One region of the Arthrobacter sp. B2060 genome, then DNA from elsewhere that is predicted to be linked to it. Evidence: predicted binding sites of a transcription regulator. Region 1 holds the regulator's gene; the other holds the start of a gene.
What was found. The regulator LexA, encoded in region 1, represses DNA repair genes until DNA is damaged. The targets are predictions, from matches to a motif close to TCGAACANNTGTTCGA.
Positions count from the first base shown of each region.

Region 2: a site for LexA is predicted at 1,961-1,976, ahead of AC5RUM_RS00425 (LexA family protein). Genes of this name have one in related genera too.

Region 1 covers NZ_JBNHFR010000002.1:364,766-371,901, forward strand. The annotation lists gene AC5RUM_RS06470 (ATP-dependent DNA helicase) at 1-1,600, shown strand, start outside; gene lexA (transcriptional repressor LexA) at 1,683-2,432, opposite strand; gene AC5RUM_RS06480 (LysM peptidoglycan-binding domain-containing protein) at 2,754-3,194, shown strand; gene AC5RUM_RS06485 (histidinol-phosphate transaminase) at 3,272-4,390, shown strand; gene hisB (imidazoleglycerol-phosphate dehydratase HisB) at 4,451-5,077, shown strand; gene hisH (imidazole glycerol phosphate synthase subunit HisH) at 5,074-5,862, shown strand; gene AC5RUM_RS06500 (hypothetical protein) at 5,863-6,021, shown strand; gene priA (bifunctional 1-(5-phosphoribosyl)-5-((5-phosphoribosylamino)methylideneamino)imidazole-4-carboxamide isomerase/phosphoribosylanthranilate isomerase PriA) at 6,141-6,887, shown strand; gene AC5RUM_RS06510 (SseB family protein) at 6,912-7,136, shown strand, end outside.
Region 2 covers NZ_JBNHFR010000001.1:73,799-80,934, forward strand. The annotation lists gene AC5RUM_RS00410 (hypothetical protein) at 1-226, shown strand, start outside; gene AC5RUM_RS00415 (helix-turn-helix domain-containing protein) at 1,013-1,261, opposite strand; gene AC5RUM_RS00420 (hypothetical protein) at 1,510-1,710, shown strand; gene AC5RUM_RS00425 (LexA family protein) at 1,990-2,421, shown strand; gene AC5RUM_RS00430 (Y-family DNA polymerase) at 2,414-3,712, shown strand; gene AC5RUM_RS00435 (hypothetical protein) at 3,790-4,065, shown strand; gene AC5RUM_RS00440 (ATP-dependent DNA ligase) at 4,092-5,114, shown strand; gene AC5RUM_RS00445 (hypothetical protein) at 5,542-5,670, opposite strand; gene AC5RUM_RS00450 (SOS response-associated peptidase) at 5,680-6,396, opposite strand; gene AC5RUM_RS00455 (hypothetical protein) at 6,484-7,136, shown strand, end outside.

The sequences.
Region 1 (7,136 bases):
GGACACCAGCGTCCCGCACTTCGCCGCGGCGATGGGCGGACCGTCTTCACAGCTCGGCAAAGAGGTGGTCCGGCTCCGCGAATGGGCGGAAAAGACCACCACGGGGGACCGCGACGAACTCCTCCCGGGCGTGACCGACCGTGCCTGGAGGCAGGTCTCTGTCACGTCCATGGAATGCCTCGGCGCGCAGAAGTGCCCCCTCGCCGAGGAATGCTTCAGTGAACTGGCCCGGCACGAAGCCGCCGAGGCCGATGTCGTGGTGACCAACCATGCCATGCTCGCCGTCAGCGCCTTCGAGGGCCTGGCCGTCCTGCCGGAGTACGACGTTGTGGTGGTGGACGAGGCCCACGAGCTCCAGGACCGTGTCACCGGCGCTGTTTCCGGGCAGTTGTCTGTCGCCATGGTGCATGCCGCAGCCTCGGGCGCCCGCAAGCACACAGGCATTACCGTGGATGCCCTCAACAACGCCGCGGCCAACCTTGAACTTGCCCTCACCGGCGTTCCCAGCGGGCTGCTTCCGAACGGACTCAACACGGAGCAACTCGACTGCGTGGACCAGCTTCGCGAGGCGTGCCGGGCGGCGCTGTCCGATTCCAAAGGGGACAGCAACAACGCGGTCGACGGCGGGCGGCAACTCGCGCGGTCCCGCCTCCTCGTCATCCTGGAGCTGTGTGAACGGCTGCTCGCCGCGCGCGAGAACCGCGAGGTGGTGTGGTTTTCTCGGAACAGCACCTTTGACCCGCAACAGGGCTATTCGGCACCCGACGACACGCAGCCCGCCCTGATCAACATCGCACCCCTGAGTGTTGCCGGGCGCCTCCGGGAGGGCCTGTTCGAAGGCCACACCGTGGTCCTGACCTCCGCCACGCTGGCAATCGGCTCCGCGTTCGAACCCGCCGCAGGCGGACTCGGTCTCCTGGGCGAAGGCGCCCCAAGCTGGACTGGCGTGGACGTCGGGTCCCCCTTCGACTACCCGAAGCAGGGCATCCTGTACGTGGCCGGGCACCTGCCCAAGCCGGGCAGGGGGACCTCGCCGGAAGCTCTCGACGAACTGGAAACGCTGATCCGCGCCTCCGGCGGGGGAGCGCTGTGCCTCTTCTCGTCCCGCCGGGCCGCCGAGGATGCTGCCGAGGCGCTGCGCCCCCGCCTGGACGTCAGCGTGCTCTGCCAAGGCGACTCAACCATGACCGCACTGGTAAAGCAGTTCGCCGACGAACCCGACACCTGCCTGTTCGGCACCATGTCCCTGTGGCAGGGTGTTGATGTTCCCGGCGGTTCGTGCCGGCTGGTGGTCATCGACAGGATTCCGTTCCCGCGGCCCGACGACCCCCTGATGACGGCACGCTCCCGGGCCGTGGCCCAGGCAGGCGGCAACGGCTTCATGTCGGTGTCGGCCACCCATGCCGCGATCCGTCTCGCGCAGGGCGCCGGACGACTCATCCGGTCCACGGACGACAAGGGCGTGGTGGCAGTCCTGGATTCGCGCCTTTCGACAGAACGCTACGGCGGGTTTCTCCGCGCGGCGCTCCCGCCGTTCTGGCCCACGACGGACCGCAAGATCGCCGTGGCGGCGCTGGAAAGGCTCGCCGGAGCGCGGTAGTCCGGGGGACTCGTTGACGGCGGCCCGGAACCTGGGGCGGGCCGGAACCGAAAGCGGGCTGTGACCTACAGCGTGTGGTGACCTACAGCGAACGCAGGACGGACACGACCTTGCCCATGACCACGGCGTGGTCGCCCAGGATGGGCTCGTACTGGGTGTTCTGGGGAAGCAGCCAGGTGTGGCCGTCCCGCTGCCGGAAGGTCTTGACGGTTGCTTCGTCGTCCAGCAGCGCGGCCACGATGTCGCCGTTGGCGGCGTCGCTTTGGCGCCGCACCACCACCCAGTCACCGTCGCAGATCGCGGCGTCCACCATGGAGTCCCCGGCGACTCTCAGCATGAACAGTTCCCCGTGGCCAACGAGCTGGCGGGGCAGCGGCATGAGGTCCTCCACCATCTGGTCGGCGAGGATGGGGCCGCCGGCTGCGATCCTGCCGACCAGCGGAACGAGGGCCGTGTCTGTGGCGCTGGGCAACTCCGTAACGGAGGCACCGCCCACGCTGTGCAGTCTGGCTTCCTTCTCGGCGCCTGCAGATTTGGGGACTCCGGCGTCGAGCGTCAGGGGCATGAGGACTTCCATGGCCCGGGGACGTTTGGGATCGCGCCGCAGATATCCGAGCTTCTCGAGCTGTGAGAGCTGGTGGGTGACGCTGGACAGGCTGGCCAGGCCAACCGTGTCCCCGATCTCCCGCATGGAGGGAGGGTATCCGTTGTCATTGACCGAGCGCTGGATGGTTTCCAGGATCTTCTTCTGGCGGACAGTGAGTCCCTTGGGTGCTGTCCGGGACCGCTGGCTGCGCTGGGTGGCTTTGCCGTCGGAGGCTTGTGCTGCCATGTTCGCCAACGCCTTTCGTTCCTCCCGGCTTGCGTGGCTGCAGTTGCCGGGAACTTCCGGCCTGAAATGTCAGACCCTGCTGATCAACTGCAGAAGTGGTTGTTCTTTGATTTCCAACGTAGGCCAGCCATAAAGCTTTTTCAAACATTTGTTCTAGCGAGTCTCGACTTTGTTCGTTGATAGGTGCTAAAAATGGAGAAGCAAAGTTCGAACATGTGTTCTAGTTCAGCTGCGAAGCAGTCCGGTTATTCGAAGATTCCGGCGTATGTCCGGCGGACCGGGCACACGGGCAGCACAGAATGGTCCAGGAGGGCTCAGTTCATGTCAGCTACAACAGCAGGTCACCATTACCGTCCCGAGAAGCGGCGCAGCCCCCAGAGCCGGCAGGCCACCCAAGGCCTGCAGGGCCCGCATGCCGGCGGGCGGCCAGGCGGGCCGTCAGGCAAGCCGCCGCGCCTGCGGCTCACCCGCCGCGGGCGGATCGTCCTGATCGGACTGCCGCTGGTACTGCTGGCGGCACTGCTCCTGTCACTCGCCGGCCTGTTCAACTCACCGGCCAAGGCTGCCGACACCGCCGGCGGTCTGTCGGTGACGGAGACCGTCTCCGTGACGGTGCAGCCAGGGGAATCGCTGTGGGCCATTGCCGGCAGCGTGGACCCGGACAGGGACCCGCGGGACGTCATCGCGGATATTGTCCAGCTAAACAACCTGGACAACGGCAAGGTCATGCCGGGACAGCAGCTGTTCGTCCCGTCCAAATAGGTACCGATCCGTCACGGCCGGTCGGCCTTACCCGTCACAGTTTCCCGCTCGCCGCCCGGGGCACTTAAACTGTCCAAGTGACTGACCAGCTTGAGCGACTGAACCGACTTCCCCTGCGCACCAATTTGCGGGGGCTGACGCCTTACGGGGCGCCGCAGCTCGAGGTGCCGATCCTCCTTAACGTCAATGAGAACACCCACGGGGTGCCGGCCGATGTCAGGGCCGCGATATCCGAGGCCGTCACTGAGGCGGCGGCGGGACTCAACCGCTACCCCGACCGGGAATTCACCGAACTCCGGGAGGCCCTGGCGGAATACCTGGGCCACGGCCTCTCCGCCGACAACATCTGGGCGGCCAACGGCTCCAACGAAGTCCTCCAGCAGATACTCCAGGCGTTCGGCGGGCCGGGCCGAACGGCGCTGGGCTTCCCGCCCACGTACTCCATGTACCCCTTGCTGGCCAGCGGAACAGATACCGAATACATCGTCGGACAGCGTGCGGAGGACTATGGCCTGAGCGCCGAGTCCGCGGCCCGCCAGGTCCGGGAGCTGCGGCCGAACGTCGTGTTCCTGTGCTCACCAAACAACCCCACCGGCACCGGTCTGGGGCTGGACGTCGTGGAAGCCGTCTATGAGGCCGGCGAATCCAGCCGGACCATCGTCATCGTCGACGAGGCGTACCACGAGTTCGCCCACGACGGCACTCCCAGCGCGCTTACCCTGCTGCCGGGGCGGGAGCGGCTCATTGTGTCCCGGACCATGAGCAAGGCGTTCGCCCTGGCGGGCGCCCGTCTTGGATACATGGCCGCCGCCCCCGAGGTGGCAGACGCCCTGCGCCTCGTCCGTCTCCCGTACCACCTGTCCGCCGTCACCCAGGCCACCGCACTGGCGGCGCTGCGGCACCGCGAGGCGCTCATGGCCGACGTTGAGGACATCAAGCAGCAGCGCGACAGGATCGTCACCGAACTCACCAGGATGGGGCTTCGACCGGCCGCCTCGGACTCGAACTACGTCTTCTTCGGCGGCCTCGAGAACCCGCACGAGGTCTGGCAGGCCCTGCTGGATTCCGGTGTCCTGATCAGGGATGTCGGCATCCCCGGCCACCTGCGCGTCACGGCCGGCACTGAGACGGAAACCACAGCCTTCCTGGAAGCGCTGGAACGCATCCTGGCGAGGCAGGCTGCTCTTCCGGCCTAAACTTGAGGTAGACCCCCGCAACGTCTGCACCCTTCCTGCGTCAAAAGGACACCTATCACTATGAGCGACACCGGAATCAAGGCTGCCGAGGCCCGCACAGCACGCCTCGAGCGTGCCACCAGCGAATCTTCCGTTCTGGTGGAGATCAACCTCGACGGCACCGGCGTTTCAGACATCAGCACCTCCGTCCCGTTCTACGACCACATGCTGACCGCACTGTGCAAGCACTCACTCATCGACATGACGGTCAAGGCCACCGGCGACATCCACATCGATGTGCACCACACCGTGGAGGATGTGGCCATCACGTTCGGCGAAGTACTGCGGACCGCCCTTGGCAACAAAGCCGGCATCCGCCGCTTCGGCGAAGCCACCGTGCCGCTGGACGAGGCACTTGCCCACGCCGTTGTCGACGTGTCCGGCAGGCCCTATCTGGTCCACGGCGGGGAACCGGCGGGCCAGGAATACCACCTCATCGGCGGCCACTTCACCGGTTCGCTCACGCGGCACGTCTTCGAGGCCATCACGCTGCACGCCGGCATCTGCCTCCACATGAACGTCATCGCCGGCCGCGACCCGCACCACATCGTCGAAGCCCAGTTCAAGGCCTTTGCAAGGGCACTGCGCGCCGCCGTCGAGCCCGACCCGCGCGTTGAGGGTATTCCGTCCACCAAGGGGGCATTGTGACCGGCAAGATCCTGAAGGACGGCGCCATCATCGACCCCTCGGCCACCGTCAAGCCGGCGTCGCCCGAGGGAAAGCCCACCGTTACTGTCCTGGACTACGGTTCAGGCAACGTCCGGTCTGCTGTGCGTGCCCTCGAGCGGGCCGGCGCTGAGGTGATCCTGAGCTCGAAGCCGGAGGACGTCCTCAATGCCGACGGCCTGGTGGTTCCCGGAGTCGGCGCCTTTGAAACCGTCATGCGCGAACTGAAAGCCGTCGACGCCATCCGCATGATAGGCCGCCGTGTCGCGGGCGGCAGACCCGTCCTCGGCATCTGCGTGGGCCTTCAGGTGCTCTTCGAAGCCGGCGTGGAACACGGGACCGAAGCCGAGGGCATGGGGGAGTGGCCAGGCAAGGTCGAACTCCTCCCTGCCGACGTCGTTCCGCACATGGGATGGAACACGGTCAAGGTTCCGAACGGTTCCAAGCTCTTCCAGGGTGTGGAAAACGATCGTTTCTATTTCGTGCACTCCTACGGCGTGCAGACCTGGGACTTCGAAGTCGTGCAGCCGCGCATGGCGGCACCTCTCGTGACCTGGTCGGAACACGGCGGGCCCTTCATTGCCGCTGTGGAAAACGGGCCGCTCTGCGCCACGCAGTTTCACCCGGAAAAGTCGGGCGATGCCGGCGCGCGGCTCCTCCGGAACTGGGTGAACGGCCTCCGCCACCCGCACGGCCGGACCGGAGCGGAAGCAGTGCCTGCCGCCGAGACGACGCCGGCGGCTGCAACGCCCGCTGCGGACGCCTAGATGTGGTCCATCGTCCTGATGGGGCTTGCAGGCCTGCTGGCGGGCGGCGCGTTGTCCTTCAGGCAGCAGAAGAAACCACTCTGGACGCAGATCGCGTTCTCGGTGCTGGCAGCCATGTCGCTGCTGGCCGCTTACCTGCTGACCCTTCCTGCCGCCTGACCTGCTGGCCGGAAAACGCCTCTCGGCCACCCTGCCCACACTGAACGCCAATCCCCGAGACCCGGACGCACAAGACAGCGCCGCTCCGGAAACCGCTACATGAGAACTGAGGACCCGAGATGACCAGCCAAACCGATCTGCCGGCACTGGAACTGCTTCCCGCGGTCGACGTCGTGAACGGCCAGGCGGTACGCCTGGTCCAGGGCGAGGCCGGCAGTGAAACGAGCTACGGCACCCCGCTGGAGGCGGCCCTGAACTGGCAGGAGCAGGGCGCCGAGTGGGTTCATCTCGTCGATCTGGATGCAGCGTTCGGCCGTGGCTCCAATGCCGAGCTCCTCCGGGAAGTCGTGGGCCGGCTCGACATCAAGGTTGAGCTCTCCGGCGGCCTGCGCGACGACGAGTCCCTCGAGAAGGCCCTTGACCTGGGTGTGGCCCGGGTCAACCTCGGAACCGCTGCCCTGGAGAATCCCGAGTGGACGGCCCGGGTCATCGACCGGTTCGGTGACAAGATCGCCGTCGGGCTGGATGTCCGGGGAACGACGCTCGCTGGCCGTGGCTGGACCAAGGAAGGCGGGGACCTCTGGGACGTGCTGGGCCGACTCGAGGAAGCTGGCTGCGCCCGCTACGTCGTCACCGACGTGACGAAGGACGGCACCCTGCAGGGGCCCAACGTTGAACTGCTGCGGCAGATGGTTGAAAAAACCGGCAAGCCCGTGGTGGCTTCGGGCGGTATTTCCAGCCTCGATGACCTTAAGGTCCTGCGCTCCCTCGTGCCGCTCGGCGTCGAGGGCGCGATTGTCGGCAAGGCTCTCTACGCGGGCGCCTTCACGCTGCCGGAGGCCCTCGACGTCGCCGGTCGCCGCTAGGCTGCGGCCGTGGCAGGACAGGGGATGACGCCCGGGGAACAGGACCGGGCAGCGCACCAGCCGCCTGCCCGCAGGCTTCCTGCCCACATCGAGGCGGCCCTTGCGGGCGCGGGCGGCGCCACGGATTCTGCGGGCCAGCCCTGGGCCGGGCGGAGCCTCGCCGGCGAAGACGGAAAGATCCACAATTTCGAGGACGACGACGGCACGGCGGACAGCGGTTATCTCGCCGCTATCGACGCGCTCCTCGGC
Region 2 (7,136 bases), on a different contig from region 1:
CGTGCTCGGGGGCAGGAACGCCGCAGAGCGCTTCCCGGAAGTGACCGCCTTCGAGCAGTGGATGAGGGCACGGGCAGACCGCCCCAACGACTGGAACGACAATCTGATGGTCCTGGGCGACTTCAACCTGGACCGCATGGCTGACCCGCTCTACGAGGCGTTCGTCGCCACCGGCCTGTGGCCGCCAACGGAAGTGAGATACGGTGCCACGGACCATCTTCGATGACAGCGGTGCCAACCGCTTCTACGACCAGATCGCCTGGTTCTCGGAGCCGACGGCACCCCGCTGCTGGACGGCATCGCCTACAACCAGCGGGCCCGGTCCTTCGACTTCATCCCTTACGTTTTGACCGGGCTTACGAAGAACGAAAGCGCCTGGCGGATCTCGGACCACTACGTGCTCTGGGCCTAGTTCCAGCTGGGCGAGGTCTGGACTGGCCTTCGAGGAATCCCAGCCACTGGAAGCAGCCGCGTGCCCGCGACATGCTTAAGTTTGAGTCAAGGTTTCCGCGCGGCTGAGGAAACCCAAGCCCTGATGGAGTCGAAGCGCCCTGATCCCTCGCGTCGTCGCAACAACGAGCAGCCCGACAGGGAGATCTCTTTGCACAAGATGCTGGAAGGCGCCAATGAGCACGGGAACGGCCATTGGAAGGGGTGCGTCTACGTCGCGCAGAATCACGAAACCCGCTTCAGGCAATACTGACGGGTCGGGCTCCACGCTCCTTGCTGAGAGTTCGTAGAGTGGCCAGCCCGCCGCCGCAGTAACGCCCCTGGCGGTTTCAATGATTTCGTCCCTGTACGCCACATCCCGGAAGGTTGCCACCGTCATCTGCACTAGTCCATGACCCGAGTGTGTCAAAGTGTCGGTTAGCTCAAGAGCCCATTCAGCGGTATCCAACGTTGTCCTCGGATCTCAGTGGGGTAGAAAAACGACGATTTCGGATGGGCGCCTTGGCCCGGCCAGGTATTAGTCGCCGCTACGCACAGCGGATGGATGGGCTTTCACACCGGGCTAATCTTCGGGGCCCCCGCCGTCTTTCAACTCACCTGTGGCAATACGCTCGGCGGTGCGGCGGTATGCGTCAGTTATGAAGTCTTCGAGGTCGGTGGCCCCGATGCGCCACACTCCGCGGCCGCCGACCTGGATGCCGCGCAACTCGCCCGTTTTTAGCAGGGCCCGGATCTGGCTGTCGGAGACATTCAGCTCCTCCGCGGCCTGCTCGATGGTCAGGAAGCGGCGCTTCTTGCTTTCGTCGGTCACCCGTTCATCCTATGTGGAGTCCGAAGTGGCCCTAGGCCCAGAGCAAACGCGTTACGCGGGAATAGCGGTCGCAGCCGAAGATTAGCGCGGAAGGCCCCGTGGAAGAGCGGACCCGACAGGCGAAAGCCGGGGCAGGATCCTCCTCACTGCTTACGTGATTCAGCCAAGTGGGTGGACGACCCCGGAACACCACGCGACAAAGAAGAGAACCAATCACGGCATCTACAGGTAGAAGGTCGACGATCGCCATGGCACGGCTGGTAAAAAACAGCAGACCTTCCCACGCCGAAACGGATGAGATTGCACCGTCACGTCGGCCGGCATCAGTAACCCCCGCGGAGCGGAAGGTCCAGATTGCCGCCGCCAAGGCGAGGATCACACTCAACAAGTTAACAGGCGAACAGACTGAGGACTGGATCATCGCCCTGTCCAAGGAACAGCCGGAGTAATACCGCGCCGTCAGACTTCGACGGCGCGCTTGGATTCACTGCCACCCCCAGTGGATGACGGCAATTGCACTTGAATCTGAAAACCCAAAGCGCGTCCAGATTTTCCTGATACACCACACTGAAGAGCCAGGATCACCGCGAACTGAGGCTGTGTGTCTGCTGCTACGCCGCGCATCGCAGCAGCCCTCCATGAGCACACTAGTTTAGATTGATCCCGCTACATTGTCCGCCCTCCCGCTACACTTAAATATCGAACATATATTCGAATTAGGGTGTGTTGTGGGCGTTGTCATTGGTCCCCGTGTGGTAGACGCGGGAGTCTCATTGTTGTCGGTGCTGGTCTCCCCGGTACCGGTCGCTGCTGGGTACCCGTCCCCGGCGCAGGACTACTTCGACGGCCGTATCGACCTGAACGAGCACCTGATCAAAGACATCACCAGCACCTATGTCGTGCGGGTGACCGGGGACTCGATGGAGGGCGCCGGAATCAGCGACGGTGACGAACTGATCGTCAACCGGGCCCTGGAACCCACCGACGGTTCGGTCGTCGTCGCCGTCCTGGACGGGGAGCTGACCATCAAGCGGCTGCGCATCACCGCCACGGGCGTGGTGCTACAGGCGGAGAACCCCAAGTACCCGGACATCCGCGTCCCTGCGCTGTCGGAGCTGACCGTGTGGGGCGTCGCCACCAGGTGCCTGCACCATGTCTAAGCCGGCACTGATGCGGCACATGCCGCAGATCGCGCACGTGGATGTGAACTGCTTCTACGCATCCGCGGAGCGGGCGTTCAACCCTTCCCTGGAAGGCAAGCCGGTGATCGTGCTGTCCAACAACGACGGCTGCGCTGTCACCCGCTCCCCCGAGGCCAAGGCCCTCGGGATCGCGATGGGCGATCCCTGGTTCAAGCTCGCCCCACGGGCGAAGGAATGGGGCCTGGTCGCACTGTCCAGCAACTACGAACTGTACGGGGACATCAGCGCCAGGGTGATGGAGCTGCTGGGCCGGTACTCGGCCTGGCTGGAGGTCTACAGCATCGACGAAGCCTTTCTCGGCGTCAAAGGCTCCCCGGACGAGCTGCTCGCGCTGGGCCGGGCAATGAAGGCCGCGGTCCGCCGGAACGTCGGCGTGCCGGTCTGCGTCGGAATCGCACCGACGAAGACGCTGGCGAAGCTGGCCAACAAGTGGGCTAAACACAACCCCGCTTTCGGCGGGGTCTGCCACTGGGAGTCCGTCCCCGCACCTGAGCGGGACGCGTTGCTGGGCCGGCTGTCCGTCGAGGAGGTGTGGGGCATCGCCGGACGGCTGACCAGGCGGCTGAACGTGATGGGCATCTTCACCATCGCCGATCTGGTCCGGACCGACCCCGTCGCGATCCGGGACAAGTTCTCGGTCGTGATGATGCGCACCGTCCTGGAACTGCAGGGCACCCCCTGCATCCCAATGGAAGAAGAAAGGATCGGGCGGGACCAGCTGATCTTCTCCCGGTCCTTCGCCAAACCCATCACCACCGCGGCCGGGATCCGCCAAGTCATGAGTGTTTACGGGCAGCAGGCATCGGCGCGGCTGGCCAAACACGGGCTGCAGGCCAAGGTCCTGACCGCGTTCGCCGGAACCTCGCACTTCAACCCCAACGACACCTCCTACCCCTCAGTGTGTGTGCCGTTGCCTATGCCCACCGCTGACCCGGTGATCCTCACCAAAGCCGGCCACGCCCTCCTGCCCCGGATTGTTGAGGGCGTCCGGTACGCCAGGGCAGGGATCATGGTCACCGACCTGCGCCCCACCGGCAACCAGGCACCCCTGTCACTGTTCGAAAACCCCCACGAGGAACGCCACATCGGCACCCTGCTCGAAGACGTCACCCGACGGTACGGGCGCGGCTCCATCGGCCTGGGCCACGGCGGGATCCGGGGCGGGCCGGACTGGACCATGAAACGCGACATGCTCTCCCCCAGATACACCACTCACTGGGACGAGCTCCCCCTCGTCAAAGCCGCCTAAACGGTTGCTCTTTGCACCACCCAGGAAGAAAACAAGCACATGACCATCACTCACGAAGCCCCAACCTCAACACCCCGGTGGACGTCAGGTTCACCATCGCCGACACTCCCCTGGCTGTCCGCTACGACGGGAAAATTTGGGCAGTGGCAGCCGAGCCGGTGCACTGGTTTACCAGGGACTCGTGGTGGGAAACCCGCCGAAGCGGGCCCGTCGGCGTCGGCAATGTTGTAGACATCGAACACTGGCGTGTTCAGGTTCGTCTCGGCGGGTCGAACTCGCCGCTTCGGACCTTTGAACTGCGTCGCGATCCCCTCGCTGAGCAGTGGTTGCTGGAGGCCATCACTGACATCTGAGCCAGGCTGTGCGTAGCGTAGGGGCCATGGACTACGTAGCCGGGCTACCGGCTGGGCTCGCCCCGCCGGTAAAAGTCGCGCTGGCCCGCGCCATCGCCAAGATGCCAAGCGGTGACGCATCACACGGAACTCTACTGTTTGAACCCAAGTGGGATGGGTATAGATGTGTTGCAGTCAGGGATGACCACGGCGCCACACTGTGGTCCCGGCAAGGCAAGGAACTGACAGGGTACTTCCCTGAACTCTGCTCAGCGGTCGCTGCGGCCGTCCCACCGGGATGTGTGATCGACGGCGAAGCCGTGGTCTGGAGCCAGGGACGGCTGAACTTCGACGCCTTGCAGCAGCGCCTGGGCGCAGGACCAAAGACCCTGCCTGCGCTGGTCATGGCAGCGCCTGCCAACTATGTTGCCTTCGACGTCCTGGCCGTGGCCGGACATGACGCAAGGGACCTGCCTCTGAGCGACCGGCGTGCACTCCTCGAAGAACTCGCCAACGGCTGGGAACCCCCGCTGTCACTCTCCCCCATTACCGCCGACCGCGGCGTAGCCGAACAGTGGCTCGAAGAGCTGCCGCACACCGGGATCGAAGGGCTGGTCATCAAAAGCACGAACGAGCCGTACACGCCCGGTGCCCGTTCCTGGTTAAAGCTGAAGCGCAGGGAAACCCTGGACGTTATCTGCGGCGCAGTGATCGGGCCGATCACCCAACCCTCCGAGGTTGTCGCCGGCCTCATCCTTGACGGTGAGCTGCGGATCGTTGGCCGGTCCACCCCATTGAAGGCGAGGGAAAGCCGGGAACTGGCGCGATGGCTTCAGTCTCCAATGGATGAGCACCCTTGGCCGGCCATTGTGAAAGGTACGGCCCTGGACAGGTTTAATCGGGACAAGGAACCCGTGGCGCTGACCCTCGTGGAACCCATGGTTGTGGAGGTCTCCGCAGACACCGCGTGGTCCGGGAGGTCCTTCCGGCATCCCTTGCGGATACTCAGGGTCAGGCCGGAGCTATCCCCTGCCGATGTCACCCTGCCTGACCGACTTCACGCGGGCTAGAGGTCCTTGCGGATGGCTATGAGGTTTTAGCCCTCTTCCAGAAGCGCACCGGGAGCATGTTCCTCATTTTCTACATCTATTTCTGGACCATAAGTTCGACTGACTGGAGAGCCTTCAAGGTGGCGACAGACATAAGTAGCTGGTCCCGCTCCTCACCCAAGCGTTGCCACTCGCCAGGGTCATCTATATCTATGTTTTCTTCATCGGCCATTTTGATGGATGCCTCAACAGCTCGGAGCGCTATCCCGAGGTAGTGGAGGGCTCGAGTATGTGCAGGTTCAAAAGCACTCTCAGCTTCCAGGAATAACTTGGTCCCTCTGCACTTGTTACAAGTGACATAAGTTTTGAACCAGGTGATGCGATCCAATAGCCCGGTCCACTCCACAAGCTGGACGGTGTCTGCCACCTTGAGCGACGAGGTGAGTGATCATAATTTCCTCCCTACTGGTTTATATCTGGACATAGAGGTTTCCCGTGCTTCGTCATAGGTGTCGCCTTCGGCCTCGATGTGTCCGTAGCTGCCGTCCGGGTTAGTAATGGTGCCGGTGACTTTCACCGCATGAGTTTATTTGGCTGCAGGCTCGGCGGGTTCGATGAGCTCCGGCCCGTTGTTCCGCACGCTGTTGACCCGGGGGCTGACAATCCGAGGTGTTAGGGTCGGTTCCGGCAGGGAACCCAGCAAGTGCTGGACCTCGTTCTTGTCGATCAGGTCCGGGTCGAGCCATTCCGCGAAGCGGTCCCGCGGGATGATGACCGGGGAACGGTCATGGACGTGGCCCAAGGCGTCTTGGGTGGTTGTGGTGAGCACCGTGCAGCTGAGCAGCCACCTTTCCGGATCATCTTCCGGCAGGGATGGGTCAGCCCACCACTCGTACAGGCCGGCGAAACCCAGCAACGGCTCATTCTCCGAGTACAGGTAGTTCGGGATCTTCTTCCCGTCCTCAGTCTTCTGCCACTCGTAATAGCCCTCGGCGGGGACGATTGCGCGGCGCTTCACAGCCGCCTTCCGGAACGACGGCTTCTCCAGGATGCTCTCGCTGCGGGCGTTAATCAGCTTGGAGCCGATCTTGACGTCCTTCGCCCAAGACGGCACCAGACCCCATCGGGCGACAATCAGATGCCGGTCAATGGTGCCCTCGTCCAGGCGTTCGGCAACGATCGGCACACTCTGGGTGGGCGCCACATTCCAGCTCGGTGGCGGCGGAGTACCCTCCACCTCCTTGGCCTCAAAGTAGCTGAGAAGGTCGCCGGTGGCTTTGGACATCACGTATCTGCCGCACATGAAGCCATTCTGCCTGACGTGGCCCCAATTAATAGCTGTCGTCAAGCAGGACGATCCAGCCAAGGAAAGCACTGACTGGATGGAAAGATGAAAGACATGGACCTCTCCCCCACAGACATGATGGCCGGTCTAGCACTCCTGGTGGCATGCGTTGCGGCGTGGACCACGTGGCGCATACACAAGGACGCCGGTGGGAGGGTCCAAGTCCGGATGAACGCCGCCGCCTATTTTCCCTTCTCTGGCACCGGCAGCTTGGGACGGAGCGACAAGGGTAAGTTCTTCCTCAACGAATCCCCGGAACCGTCAGTGGAGCTTGCGCAGATCATCATCGAAAACCCAGGCCGCACAGGCGTGACAGTAACGAGCGTCGGCCTGCGCCTCGAGGGACTCAACCGGGCGAATTACACGGTCATCACGCCCCGATCGTTCCTTCTCGAAGGATACGGGGGGTCGGACGCGCGGCCAGAGGACTACTTCCGACTCGAACCCTATGATCGAAGGACGCTGCTGTTCGACTACTGGTCCATCGTCGATGCTGAGTTCGACAAGGATCCATCACTCCGTGAGCTGTCGATCCATGCAGAGGTCACTGTCGCAGGACATAGCAACCCGTTTGACTCGAAGCACCATGGGCATTGGAGGATCCAACGGAATTTTGTCAGCGCCATCGGCGGACACACCATTCGCCGCCCACGTAACATCATCCTCACTGAATTCCTCCGGTCCAACTCACGGGAGCT